Mucilaginibacter gracilis: one gene and its partner. The protein of the gene in region 1 binds, or shares a complex with, the protein of each later gene. Links are inferred from orthologs where the notes say so. Each region holds a gene or a part of one and is shown in the gene's direction. Other genes may lie near its edges.

Region 1 (7,148 bases):
ACATATTGCTATTTAGGTACATTGTTTCAATATTTGCTGTCAATTTAATCATATTTCCCAATTAAATTAGCCAATTATTTAATGGCTTCTTTGTTAGGCATTACGAGTTTTAATAACTTTATGTAAGTTTAATTACCGTTACGCATCTTATGAAAATTGCATTGGCCTCGCCTCCCTTCCCAAAGTCCCTAAACGATGGTTTATATTGGCTAGATAGATTGGTTAAAGAGGCTGTTGTACAACAAGCCGAAATAATATGTTTTCCTGAATCTTTTTTGCCGGGATACCCGGGAATGGGATATGCTGAAAGCGACAGATCTCCCGAAAGTTTAAAGTCAGCATTAGATAGGGTTTGTGCAATCGCCGCTGAAAACTCAATGGCTATTATTGTACCAATGGATTGGCATCATGCCGAAGGGATAATGAACCTGGCCTATGTTATATCTAATACTGGTGAGATATTAGGGTACCAAACAAAAAATCAGTTAGACCCAACAGAAGATAACATATGGATTCCCGGTACCGAACGTAGCATTTTTGAATTGAATGGTATAAAATTTGGAATCACGATATGCCATGAGGGTTTTCGTTATCCCGAATCGGTAAGGTGGGCTGCACAGCATGACGCCAAAATTGTATTTCATCCACATTTTTCGGGAAGTAACACATATGGAATACAACTTACGGAGTGGGGTGCCAAAAACAACCCCTATTACGAGAAAGCTATGATGATGAGAGCAATGGAAAACACGATATATTTTGCCAGTTCAAATTTCGCTTCCGTTTACACGGAGTCTGCCAGTTCAATCATCGCGCCTGATGGAAGTTGTGTAGCACACCAAACCTATGGTAAAATTGGTGTGCTTGTAGCAGATATTGATCCTAAACTGGCAACAGGGCTTTTAGCAAAAAGATTCAAAAACGAGCTTTACAGTTAATTAAATCAATAGAAAGATTTTTGCCAAACCTATCGCTCAATCTAATAAAATTAAAAGATCTTGATTCCTGTTTCTGGCTTCTTGATTCTTACTTCTGGACTCTATTTCCCCCTAAACCGCAAACGACGTACCGCAACCGCAGGTGCTGGCAGCATTAGGGTTGTTAAAGGTAAACCCGCGTGCATTTAAACCGTCCTGAAAATCAATTTGCATCCCGGCAAGGTATAGGCCGTGTGCTTTATGCATAAAAACTTTAATGCCATCAATAAAGTAAATCTGGTCGCCGTCTTTTTGCTGGTCAAAGCCTAAAACATAGTTCATGCCCGAGCAGCCGCCGCCTTCTACGCCAACGCGCAAACCAAAATCATCATTCAACTCTTGCTGATCTTTCAATTTCTCAAGTTCTTTTACCGCGCCCGCAGTAAAAGAAACAGGGGCCACAATGGTTTCAACAGCAGTACTCATGTTATTTTTAATTTGATATGCAAATATAAGGCAAAATGCGGAGTTTTGCGGGGAGGCTAATGTTTATGACACCTTGCTAACATTTTACCCAAATTATGGAAATTTACAGTTATATATTTGATGTTTTAAAATACTTTGTTGCCGGTATGGCAATTTTTGGTGCGGCATATGCGCTAATTAAGCCTCAGCTTAATCGTAGCGAAAAATATCAGTTGCTTGAGTTTCGTAAATCGTTAAGCAGCCAAACCCTGCCTTTGCGTTTGCAGGCCTACGAGCGCCTGGTGTTGTTTGTTGAACGTATTAACCCATCAAACATGCTTATTCGTTTAAACGGGCCTTTATATAGTGCAAACGAATTGCAAACTATGGTTATTGCCGAAATTCGCGAAGAGTTTTTGCATAACGTAACCCAACAAATTTATGTAAGCACCCGCGCATGGGGTGTTACGCGTAGAGTTAAAGATGATACCATAGCCATTATAACAAATGCCGTAAAGGGTTTGCCCGAAAACGCTACCGGTATGGATTTAAGCCGGCTGATACTGTTGCATTTAAGCCACCAGGAAGATAATCCTTATGATATTGCCCTGGCCGTTATTCGTCAGGATTTGGAACAGATTCTTTAATAACTGCCATGTCTCACAAAAAAATTACCACCTCTTCGGGCATCCAGATACGCGAAGTTTATACCAGTACCCGGCAGCCAATGGATGAATTGCCCGGCGAATTTCCATATACGCGTGGTATACAGAAAGATATGTATCGCGGCCGCCCCTGGACGATGCGCCAGTACGCAGGCTTTTCTACAGCCGAAGAATCAAACAAGCGCTACCATTACTTGTTGAGCCAGGGCACTATGGGACTTTCTGTAGCGTTTGATTTGCCTACCCAGATAGGTTATGATTCCGACCACCCGCTTGCCGAAGGCGAAGTAGGCAAAGTAGGCGTAGCAATTGATTCGTTAAAGGATATGGAGATACTTTTTGATGGTATCGATCTGCAAAAGATCACCTCATCCATGACAATCAATGCCACCGCCTCAACCTTGCTGGCCATGTACATTGCATTGGCGAAAAAACAAGGTGCCGATTTAAAACAAATATCTGGCACCATACAAAACGATATTTTAAAAGAATACGCCGCGCGCGGTACCTACATTTATCCGCCACAGCAGTCTATGCGGCTCATTACCGATGTTTTTGAATACTGCGCCAAAGAGGTGCCCAAATGGAACACCATATCTATATCGGGCTATCACATCCGCGAGGCAGGTTCAACGGCCGTGCAAGAACTGGCTTTCACCCTCGCCAATGGTAAAACCTATTTAAAGGCCGCTATTGATAAAGGCTTGGATATTAATGTGTTTTCTAAACGGCTTTCCTTTTTTTTTAATTGCCATAACAATTTTTTTGAAGAGATAGCCAAGTTTCGCGCCGCGCGGCGCATGTGGGCAAATATTACCAAACAGTTGGGCGCGACTGATGCGGGTGCCCAAAAACTGCGTTTCCATACCCAAACGGGTGGCTCAACGCTCACTGCGCAACAGCCCATGAACAATATTGTGCGGGTAGCCAACCAGGCTATGGCGGCTGTTTTAGGCGGCACACAATCGTTACATACCAACGGGTACGACGAGGCCCTATCGCTGCCAACCGAGGCCGCCGCTAAGGTTGCCCTGCGTACACAGCAAATAATAGCCTTTGAAAGCGGCGTTACCGATACCGTTGACCCGCTTGCCGGATCGTTTTTTGTTGAAACCCTAACCGATGAACTGGAAGCCGCCGCTCAATTATATATTGATAAAATAGATGCAATGGGCGGCTCGGTAAAAGCCATTGAGCAAGATTATCTTCAGCAAGAAATAGCAAAGGCGGCGTACCAGCATCAAAACGATATTGAAAGCGGCCAGCAGGTGGTAGTGGGCGTTAACCGTTTTACCCAGCCCGAAGAAAAAGGTATAGAACTTTTTAGGGTTGACGATGCTATACGCATTACACAAATTGATAAGCTTAAAAAGTTAAAGGCCCACCGCGATAACGGTGCCGTTGCCCTTGCTCTCCAAAATTTACAACAAGCTGCCCTTGGCGATGAAAACCTGATGCCTTATATTTTAACAGCCGTGGAGTGTTATGCCACTTTGGGCGAAATTGCCGATACACTGAGGCAAATATTTGGCGAATATTAAAACAATTTATTGCTTTTGCCATTGATGGTTAAGCAGGTATAAATAATTGAAAATTTAATTGAAGGTAACGAGATGGATGCCGTTTTTTTGTCTTAATTTTGAACCCCCTCGCAACCCTCCCCCTAACTATAAAGCTATGTTTTGATTAGGGGGGAAAGCTTGGATTTTTTTTGCAATTATGCGCTTTATAGCTAAAAAGTGGATAATTGCCGTAACAAACGCGTTACAGAGTGTTTTAATGATGAATATCGGAAAAGTGAAATTTTAATTTTTTTATAAACTTATTTTTTCAATATTCGATGTTCCGGAACAGGCCCTGATTAAGTTTCGTTGGGTGTTTGTAAATCAATAATTTAATAGATGATAATGGAAAAAACGTGTACAAATGTTTGGAATAACTGCTTGCAGATAATTAAGGACAACATCCCGGCCCAAAGCTTTAAAACTTGGTTCGAGCCTATAAAAGCCTTAAGAATTGAAGGTAGTGTATTAACCATACAGGTACCAAGTTTATTCTTTTTTGAGTGGTTGGAAGAACATTATGTTGGCTTATTGCGTAAAACAATAAAAAAGCAATTAGGCGAAGACGGGAGGTTGGAGTATAACATTGTTGTTGAGCAATCATCATCAAGCAAACCATATACTACCAACATGCCATCTAACGGAAACGGCGCCGAAGGTAAAAATCAATCAATGCCAATACCAATATCTATTAATAAAGACATTAAAAACCCGTTTGTGATACCCGGACTTAAAAAGTTACAGGTTGACCCGCAATTAAATCAAAATTACACGTTCGATAGCTTTATCGAGGGCGATTGTAACCGCCTTGCCCGTTCGGCAGGTTATGCAGTTGCAGCTAAACCCGGTGGCACATCGTTTAACCCATTAATGATTTATGGTGGAGTAGGTTTAGGTAAAACTCACCTTGCACAGGCCATTGGTAACGAAATTAAACGCACCCTGCCGGATAAGCTGGTACTCTATGTATCGTGCGAGAAATTTACCCAGCAATTTGTTGACGCTCTAAAGCACAATAACATTAATGATTTTGTGAACTTTTACCAGGCGATTGATGTGCTGATTATGGACGATGTACACAACTTTGCCGGTAAAGAAAAAACACAGGATTTCTTTTTCCATATCTTTAATCACCTGCACCAATCGGGCAGGCAGCTTATTATCACATCTGATAAAGCACCTAAAGATTTGGCCGGTTTAGAAGAGCGTTTGCTATCGCGTTTTAAATGGGGCCTTTCGGCCGATCTGCAAATTCCGGATCTGGAAACTCGTATGGCTATCCTCAAAACCAAAATATATCAGGATGGTATTGATTTGCCAAACGAGGTTATAGAATACGTTGCCCACAATATTGATAACAATGTGCGCGAACTGGAAGGTGCAATGGTATCATTACTGGCACAATCCACACTAAACCGCAAGGAAATTGATTTAAACCTGGCCAAGCAAATGTTGAAAAACTTTATCAAAAACTCAACTAAAGAGATTTCGATGGAGTACATACAAAGCCTGGTTTGCGAGTACTTTGAGGTACCGATAGAAATGGTAAAATCGCAAACCCGCAAACGCGAAATTGTACAGGCACGCCAAATATCAATGTACCTGGCTAAGGCACACACCAAAAGCTCACTAAAATCAATAGGTTCATTTTTTGGTGGCCGCGATCACTCTACAGTGATATATGCCTGCCAAACCGTTGAAGATTTAATAGATACCGATAAAAAATTTAAAGGCTACGTGGCTGATATTCAAAAGAAATTAAAGATGTCGTAGTGAACTACGATGGTCCGATAAAGAAAGAAGTCCCTGTTTCAGAAAGAAATAGGGACTTTTTTTATAAGTCGTAAAAAACGCGGCGAATTTTGAATAACCGAAAGAGATTGTTAAAATGTGAACTGAGCATTTATAGACTTAACGGTTAATTGCCCGTCGGCAGATGGTAACTGCTCATAATTGCCGTTTCGCAAAAGGTAATGCCAAACGTTTTTATTTTCCGGGTCTATAATAATGTACTCAGGAATTTGGTTTTTTTGATAAAGTTCAAATTTCTTTTTCTTATCGTAGTCTTTATTTGACGACAAGACCTCCAAAACTATGTCTGGCGAGCCGACAATGCCTTTCTTCTCAATTTGGCTTAACTTGGCAGTGCTGATAAAAACAACATCAGGTTGTACAACAGTTAGCCCGTCATCTAAATACACATCCAAAGGTGAAATATAAACCTTGCCCAACTGATTGGCCTTTACTGCCTGTGTAAGATTGAGAAATATATCGCCCAATAATTCCTGGTGATCTGATGTTGGTGATGGTGACATGTATAGCGTATTATCAATAACCTCACAACGGGTGCCTTCGGGGAGCATATTAAAAACTTCCATTGCGGTGCGTGGAATGTCAAGTATTTGTTTCATAACATAGCTAATTTAATAACAAAACTCTACAAAACGAAATCTGTTTGGTGGCGTTCCATTTTGCAATTATAGACTACGATGTACTTTTTATGATTTCAGTTTTGAAAAATAGTATATTAGCAAATAACCCAAACCTAATGAAATTAAAGCTAAAATTGTGGCATGTGCTTTTGCTTTTTTTGCCTTTTGTATGCGGCTGCGTGATACTGGAATTTCATTATCGACTCAGTTTTGAAATTGCAAACTTTTTGTCGGTTTTAACGCTATCGCTTATTGTTTACTATCAAACCTATTTAGTTTTAAATTTCAATGAACAGTCGGGCAAGCAATCAAAATTTATTAAAATAAACGCCTATATACCTGTAGCTTTTTTTACATGGTATTTGTTGGATATTTTGTATTTTACAATTATAACACCGCACTCCGGTTTTGTAGAAGGCCCGTTAAAAAAAACGGATTTCAACTTAAAAAGTTGGATTATTATGGGTTTTATAATTCACGGTTGTATAACCTATTATCTTGTAAACAACCTATTTGTAGCAGCAGCCATTAAAAAGTTAACCGATAAGGATACAAAAGCAAAATTTAATACAGAGTTTTTAGTGCCTATAAAAAGGTTAATACGGCTAACGTTAGTTATAGTTATTGGGGCATTAATAGGATTAGTAATATTTGCAATGGGGAAATTGTTGTAATCAGTTACTTCAACTCACCTAATTTCATCAGCGCATAAAACAAGTTGGTGCAATGCAGGGCCTGGGCAATTTTGTTTTCGGCAAGTAATTGTTTCACTTCGGCAATGGTGTATTCTTCAACCACAATCTCTTCGTGCGCATCTAAATTTTGTGCGTTGGTTTTTTTTCCGTTTTTGGCTATATAACAATAGGTGTGGTTATTGCCCGTGGCCGGGTTGGCATAAACAACGGCTATTTGCTCAATATCGTTAAAGCTGTAGCCGGTTTCTTCTAAAAGTTCGCGTTTAATGCCATCTTCGGGGGCTTCGCCCGGTTCAATAACCCCACCGGGCAACTCTAACGAAACTATTTGAGCCGCGTGGCGGTATTGGCGCACCAATAGTATTTTACCTTCATCGGTAATGGCTACGGCATTGCCCCAGTTAGGGTATTC
Region 2 (7,093 bases), 360 kb from region 1 along the record:
TAACCAAAGATAATGAGTGATAAACAAAGTGCGGAAGTAAACGATAACCCAACAACTCATTTAAACCTGCCCGATAAAGTGTCGGTAGTAATTGTAACCTTTAATGCGGCAAAAACACTGCAAGCCTGTTTAAACAGTATTTACAAACAAAACTACTCCAATATTGAAATTGTTATTATTGATGGTAAAAGCACCGATGATACCGTAAAAATAATTGAAGCCAATAGCAATAAAATTGGTTTTTGGATAAGCGAACCCGATAGTGGTATTTACGATGCCATGAACAAGGCGCTTAACCACATTACGGGCAAATGGGTTTATTTTTTAGGTGCAGACGATACCCTGCTAGACGATTTTTCGGCCCTGTGCTACGAGCTGAAGGTGCCCGGTGCTTTTTATTACGGCAGCGTACTATCGCGCGGAATGAAATGCTCGGGTTTGGTGAGCGAATATTACCAGGCAAAAATTGGCATTTATCACCAGGCAATTATTTATTCGGCAGAGATTTTCAAAAAATATAAGTTTGATACCAGGTATCGCGTATCGGCAGACTATGCACTTAACATGCAATGCTGGAAAGACAAAACCATTCCCTTTGTTTTTAAAGACTACATTATTGCCGATTTTAACCATACAGGTGTTTCTTCATCAGGCCCGGACGATGTTTTTTTTGCGGACAAATCGTCGCTGATCCGCAAAAACTTTGGTAACCGCATTTGGATGCGTTACATGTTCCGCAGGATGAAAGAGAAGTTACGGGGCGAAAAATAGAAACTTATTTAAAAGAAATTAATGGCCATCATCCATAACAGAAAGATAGATCACTTTTTAATTAACCGTATTGATAACATTGGCGATGTAATACTCACCCTACCCGTTTGTATTTACCTTAAACTGCTGTACCCCGATATTAAAGTTACTATTTTAGCACGCAGTTATACCAAACCCGTTATTGATGCCTGCCCAGCCATTGATAATTTTATTGATTTTGAAGAACTGGAACGCCTACCCCAAAACGAACAGATAGCCAACATTAAAGCGCGCAATATTGATGTGATACTGCATACCTTTAATAAAACCACCATTGCCAAACTGGCCAAGCAAGCGGGCATACCCATACGCATAGGTAATACCAGTAAAAACAGCCACTTTATTTATTGCAATAAATTAATCAGGTTGAGCAGGGGCAATTCGCACCTGCACGAGGCGCAACAAATGTTTTTATTTTTGCACCCACTTGGGTTAACGCACATACCAACCATTGGCACTATAGCCAACTATTATAAAGACTGGTACAAACCCAAGGATATACTCACACCCAACCTGGCTGCTAATTTAAAACCCGGTAAATTTAACCTGATTGTACATACCATGAGCAACGGCCACGGCCGGGAATGGGAAATGGATAAATATGCCCAACTGATTAACCAGCTTCCGCTTGATAAATTTAACGTTTTGATAAGCGGCTCCGAAAAAGAAGCGGTTGCGCTTAACCAATGGGTGAAAAAACTACCACCATCGGTTATAAACCTAAGCGGTAAACTAACGCTGCCACAATTTATGAGCTTGATTTGCAATGCCGACGGCCTGCTGGCATCCGGAACGGGGCCGTTGCATATGGCGGCGGCATCGGGCATTCATACATTGGGCTTGTTCCCGGTAAGCAAATCTATCAACGCCTTGAGATGGGCTCCTCTCGGCAAAAAAGCCGAGCATATTGAGAGTGACTCGGACGATTTGTCGAGCATTTCGGTAAAAATGGTTTTTGATGTAATTACGGGTTGGTTAAAGTAATTTACAACCAGGCCTTCACCCTATCATAAACAATACCTGCGCTAATACTGTGCAATTCATCAGTACCACTATTAACAAATTCGGCTTGTTTGCCAATTGGCCCCCAGCGTCCTGCGTGCATGGGGCGTGTGGTTGGGTATAAACCCAAGGCGTGTGTGCCGCTCATGGCTGCTATGTGGAGTGGGCCGGTACTTGCGGCAATTAAACCGTCGGCTTCGGCAATAAATGCAATAAATTGGTGGAGCGTTAATTTACCTGTTATATCGTTAATGTGTGCAGGTAGGGTAGGGAGCCAATCTTTCAATAATTCTTTCTCTTTATCCGAGCCCGAAATAAAAATGTTAAATTGATCTGCTGGTAATAGTGCTATCAGTTCGGCAAAGCGGTTTAATCCCCATTCCCTGCCGCTCCCGTTTGATTTTGGATGTAGTATAATATTAAACTTATCGCTTGCCAGTAACCTTGCAAATTGCTGCGGCAATACAACTTGCTGCCTGAAATGATAAAAGCCTACCAATTGCGAAACCTGCGGAACCGATTTTATCCCCAACGGTTTCAATAACCCAATATTCAACTGAGCTTCGTGCAGATCGGAATTTTTGCGGCTCAACCTAACCAATTTATTGCACGTAAGCCAATGAAACGTGCGGTTAGTAGTACCAATCCGGTTTTTAATGCCTGCCTTTTTAGCCAATATAGCTATCTTTTTCTGCGGATAAACATGAATTATGGTATCAATGCTTTCGGCCTTCAGGGCTAATATTTGCTCTTGCTCTGGGAATGCTTTTAAATCGTCGTAATTAATAAAATGGTCAACGGCGCCGCAACATTTAATAATTGGCCCAGTGTAAGTGCGGCCAAGAAACGAAATTTTTACGTCGGGGTAAATACTTTTTAAGTAGCCGCATAAAGGCAAGGTGAGTACAACATCGCCAATAGCATCAACCCTGCTTATTAATATATGCTGGTTATTAAGGTTAGTCACTTCTTTACTATTTTATAATTGCGGTATTCGCTAACGCGCCAGCCGGTTATTTCTTCTATTTTTTGCAATAATTTGCGGCGGAAAGGCATTTTCTTTTTGATGGCTTTCCAGTCAATATTTAATTTCCAGTTGGCGGCGGCTATTCGCTTTAACATAGGTGCCGGGTGTGTGCCGCTAAACGGGATAAGCTTATCGGCGTTGCTATAGTCAAAATCGTAAGTAGGTGCTTCGGTTTGGGGTGCAGCTTGTTCGCCGTGGTAAAACTGGTTAAAGTTGTGTATTTTTTTAACAATGCCATTAGGCGGTTTTACCCAGCCATAGTGGTAAATGTAAGCATCAATGAGTTTAACCTGTATTTTACGGTTATCTAACCTAAATCCCTGAGCATCGCGGTAGGAGTGAATAGCTTTATTATTACGGATTATCCTGATCTCGCGCCTGTACCACCTGCGCGAATGGCTGTAAAAATCGTACGAACCATAAAAGTGCAGGTATTTAAAAAGCAGGCCCTCTATTTTGGTGTCATTCAGGTTATCTTCCATTTCCTTGCGGATGAGGGCATGATATTTTTCATGCACACATTCATCGCCCTGAATATAAAAGGCCCAATCCATATCCGGCGATATGGCATTAAAAGCTTTATCGGTTTCTTCGGCAAAAACGGTACCGCCGCTGCGTTTGCTTTCGTCCCAAACGGTATGCAGTATTTTTATCTTAGGCGAGTTAATGCCTTCTATCAATTGCCGTGTGCCGTCGTCGCAATTACCCAGTGCTACAATAAACTCATCGCAAACCGGTAATATTGATGTAATGGCCTCCACAACGGGATAATCATTTTTTACCGCGTTTCTGATGAACGTAAAACCTGCAACCTTCATTTACCCTTAACTTTTTGTTGATAAAACTGATACCTATATATAAGGTGTAAAGGTAAGTATAAGCCACCTATCCCCCTAAAGCCTAACAAAATGTTTTGATTAACAATAAAAGGCCTAAATTAGCTTGTTGTTATTAATTACATTGCAAAATGCCATCTGCCAACGCTGTGCCCGAAATAGATTTTAAATTACTTGCGAGGCAACTCACCATGGTAGAAAACGAATTGCCCGGTGCCAACGATTTGCTGAAAAATTTAAGCTACAATGCCAACGTTCCGGTTATTGGTTTAACCGGGCCGCCCGGTGCGGGCAAAAGCACCTTAGTAAATGCCTTGTTAAGCGAGTTGTTAAAAGAAGGGAAAAAGATAGCAGTACTGGCTGTTGACCCAACTTCGCCATTTAACATGGGCTCCTTACTTGGCGACCGCATCCGTATGACAAGCCATTTTAACCATCCCGATGTTTTTATCCGGTCGGTTGCTACGCGCGGTTGGGTTGGCGGCCTAAGTGTTAAAACTATGGAGATGACGGATGTTTTAAAAGCAGCAGGCTTTAATTACATCATCATAGAAACGGTAGGAGTCGGCCAGTCGGAAATTGATATAGCCGGTTTGGCCGATATTACCATGGTGGTACTGGTTCCGGAGTCGGGAGACGAGATACAGCACATTAAATCGGGATTGATGGAAATTGCTGATGTGTTTATTGTTAACAAAGCCGATAGAGATAACGGCGACGCATTTGCCAACAATTTACAAAAACTGATACATTATAACCAGGTACAGGTTCCGGTTTTTAAAACAACGGCTATTACAAACACCGGCATTACGGAGTTGCTTGCTCACATAAAAATACAACAAAGCGTTCAAAATTCCAGAAAACTATACCTTTTGACCGAAAAAGTATACAGATTAATCCAGTATACCAGAATGCAGGGACTGGAAAAAAATAAACTCCGGGATATTATCGCCGGAGTTTACTTAAAATCAGATTTTAATATCTATCGCTTTGCCGATAGTTTTACTAATTCATAATCTCTTCAATATGATCTGCCTCAATAGGTATAGCGGCCATCAGGTCGCGGTTGCCGTTAGGCGTAATTAAAATGTTATTCTCAAGGCGTATGCCCAATCCTTCCGCCGGGATATAAATGCCAGGCTCGCATGTTAAGATATTGCCTACGCTAAAGCGGTCGTATCTTCCGGCAAAGTCGTGAACATCCAAACCCAGGTGGTGAGATGTGCCATGCATAAAATACTTTTTATAAGCAGGCATTGCCGGGTTTTGTTTTTCAACGTCGTGTCTATCAAGCAAACCAAGTTTAAGTAGTTCGCCGGTCATTACTTTGCCCACCTCATCATGGTATTCGTTCCATACCGCTCCGGCTACTATCATTTTGGTTGCCTCCCTCATTACATGCAGCACAGCATTATAAACATCGCGCTGGCGTTTGGTAAAGCGGCCGTTAACCGGTACAGACCGGCTCATATCAGCATTGTAGTTGGCGTATTCGGCTCCAAAGTCAAATAATATCATGTCGCCGTCTTTACAAACCTGGTTGTTATCGTTGTAATGCAGCACAATGGCATTTGGCCCGGATGCTATAATAGGATTGTAAGCATGCCCGGTAGCGCGCTGCCGTATAAATTCGTGGATGATTTCGGCTTCAATTTCGTATTCGGTAACACCCGGTTTAATAAATTTTAGCACACGCACAAAGGCATCATTGGTAATATCGCAGGCCTTTTGGGTAAGCTCAACTTCGATGTCGGCCTTTACTGGTCTAAGGCTGCGTAAAATTGGTGCCGAGCGTAAGTAGTTGTGCAAGGGATACTTTGCCCGAATTTGCTCAATAAGCCTGATGTCTTTATAAGGTACTTCGTGCTGGTATCGGTCGTTCTCGTTTGTATTTAAATAAATGTTCTCGGCGTAGTTTACTATACTATGCAGTATGTTAGTAAACTCGCTTATCCAGTAAATACGGGTTATGCCCGATGCCTTTTGCGCTTCCTCTATAGTGTACTTATGTCCTTCCCAAACGGCAATTTGTTCGCTCGTCTGTCTTAAAAAAAGTACTTCTTTGTATAGCGGATTAGGACAATCAGGATACAATAAAAGCATACATTGCTCCTGATCGATGCCTGTTAAGTAGAAAAAATCGGCATTTTGCTTAAAAGTGAAGGCTTGATCGCCACTTCTCGGAAATTCGTCACTCGAACTAAAAATGGCAATAGAGTTCGTTTTTAGTCGCGAAACGAAATTTTTTCTATTATTTGTAAATAAATCAAAACAAATAGGTAAATATTTCATTATTGATAAGATAATCGATTTTGTTTTAAACTTCGTCAATATTTATTTGTCAAAAAACAAAAAAATTGGAACAGAGTTTGGTATTGGTTTCAAACATAATAACTAAATTTGAAAAAAAATCACAATTAAATTGTTTAATCTTAAAACTATGAATTATTCTACATTAAAGAAAACAGTTGCCTTGTCATTTGTCTCTTTGTTAGCTGTAGGTGCTGCAAGCGCCCAAACAACAGACAGTGCAAAGGTAGCTGGTGCTACTCCAAAGATATTTGGCGGTAGCCATCAGTACAGAACCTGGAGTGTTGGTGTTAATGCTGGTGTTACTTCGCCTTTTGTTGCTATTGGCGGAGCAAACAGTTACAAAAATTTCGACCTTGGTTTTGGCTACGGCGTTTCATTGAGAGATCAATTAGCTCACTCTTTCGGTTTACAACTGGATGTTATGGGTTACGGCTCAAACGTGAAAGGTAACACTAACGAAAACCCAACTCCTGCTACAGGCATTGGTTCGTTTTCAACAAAAATTAATTTTACTGCTACCATCAGCGGTGTAGTTAATGTTGCTACTGTTGATTATTTAGCACGTAAAAATGCTATTAACTTCTACGTATCGGCTGGTGCTGGTATGGTTAACTACACACCAAAAGTTTACACCACTAACGACCAATCTGGTACAGTAGTAGTAAACAATGGTGGTCAAAGCTACAACCAAACAATTATACCAATTGGTGTTGGCTTGAAATTTAGAATGAGCGACAGGGTTGCATTAAACTTAGGTTACACAGGTACATTTACCGACGGTGATTATTTTGATGCTACTAAAGCACCAGTTGGAACTCACAAAGACAAATATTCTTACGCATACGGTGGTCTTGAGTTCTCTTTAGGTTCAGGTTCTAAACCAAACCTTGATTGGGTTAACCCGGTTGCTATTATGTATGACGAATTGAAAGATCCAACTTTACGTCAGGAAGTTGAAGCTTTAAAAGGTCGTGTAACTAATGTTGAAAATGCAGTTAACGATTTGAAGAAAGATTCTGATGGTGACGGTGTTGCCGATCAATTTGACAAGTGCCCTAATACTCCTGCTGGTACAGTAGTTGACGGTTCTGGTTGCCCTATCAAA

The links. The genes of interacting proteins can lie anywhere in the genome.
Region 2: the proteins of BDD43_RS27285 (region 1) and meaB are in contact, whole or in part, in a crystal structure (PDB 8DPB), measured with the Methylorubrum extorquens proteins. The link is inferred for Mucilaginibacter gracilis from one-to-one orthologs. Residues at the interface, in SOR27001.1 of Methylorubrum extorquens: Glu577, Glu578, Asn579, Asp580, Gly581, Arg582, Arg583, Arg585, His596, Ala604, Ser605, Ala608, Asp609, Gly611, Phe612, Asp613, Val614, Asp615, Ile616, Gly617, Pro618, Leu619, Glu625, Arg628, Gln629, Val631, Glu632, Asn633, Asp634, Glu661; in SOR26638.1 of Methylorubrum extorquens: Arg20, Ala21, Ala24, Arg25, Thr28, Ser32, Arg33, Arg34, His37, Thr98, Gly99, Gly100, Ser101, Ile102, Leu103, Lys106, Thr107, Ala110, Ala113, Ile114, Asp115, Arg116, Ala118, Phe119, Ile120, Arg121, Pro122, Pro124.

What each region holds. Positions count from the first base shown.
Region 1 is NZ_RBKU01000001.1:6,114,906-6,122,053, reverse strand. Bases 1,383-4,312 are described here. They hold BDD43_RS27285 (acyl-CoA mutase large subunit family protein), read left to right. Parts: upstream 1,383-2,037; coding sequence 2,038-3,588; downstream 3,589-4,312. Other genes in these bases: dnaA (chromosomal replication initiator protein DnaA), read left to right, coding at 3,955-4,312; BDD43_RS27290 (DUF7935 family protein), read left to right, coding at 1,499-2,029; BDD43_RS27295 (HesB/IscA family protein), read right to left, coding at 1,383-1,403. Also shown: BDD43_RS27300 (carbon-nitrogen hydrolase family protein), read left to right, coding at 150-938; more of BDD43_RS27295, read right to left, coding at 1,050-1,382; more of dnaA, read left to right, coding at 4,313-5,382; BDD43_RS27275 (Uma2 family endonuclease), read right to left, coding at 5,493-6,020; BDD43_RS29800 (hypothetical protein), read left to right, coding at 6,407-6,715; BDD43_RS27265 (NUDIX hydrolase), read right to left, coding at 6,720-7,148. UniProt on the Escherichia coli protein: Catalyzes the interconversion of succinyl-CoA and methylmalonyl-CoA. Could be part of a pathway that converts succinate to propionate.
Region 2 is NZ_RBKU01000001.1:6,480,424-6,487,516, reverse strand. Bases 2,874-5,748 are described here. They hold meaB (methylmalonyl Co-A mutase-associated GTPase MeaB), read left to right. Parts: upstream 2,874-3,806; coding sequence 3,807-4,691; downstream 4,692-5,748. Other genes in these bases: BDD43_RS28940 (aminopeptidase P family protein), read right to left, coding at 4,681-5,748; BDD43_RS28950 (glycosyltransferase family protein), read right to left, coding at 2,874-3,657. In the rest of the region: BDD43_RS28965 (glycosyltransferase family 2 protein), read left to right, coding at 13-771; BDD43_RS28960 (glycosyltransferase family 9 protein), read left to right, coding at 793-1,794; BDD43_RS28955 (glycosyltransferase family 9 protein), read right to left, coding at 1,796-2,779; more of BDD43_RS28950, read right to left, coding at 2,776-2,873; more of BDD43_RS28940, read right to left, coding at 5,749-5,967; BDD43_RS28935 (OmpA family protein), read left to right, coding at 6,116-7,093. UniProt on the Escherichia coli protein: Binds and hydrolyzes GTP. Likely functions as a G-protein chaperone that assists AdoCbl cofactor delivery to the methylmalonyl-CoA mutase (MCM) ScpA and reactivation of the enzyme during catalysis.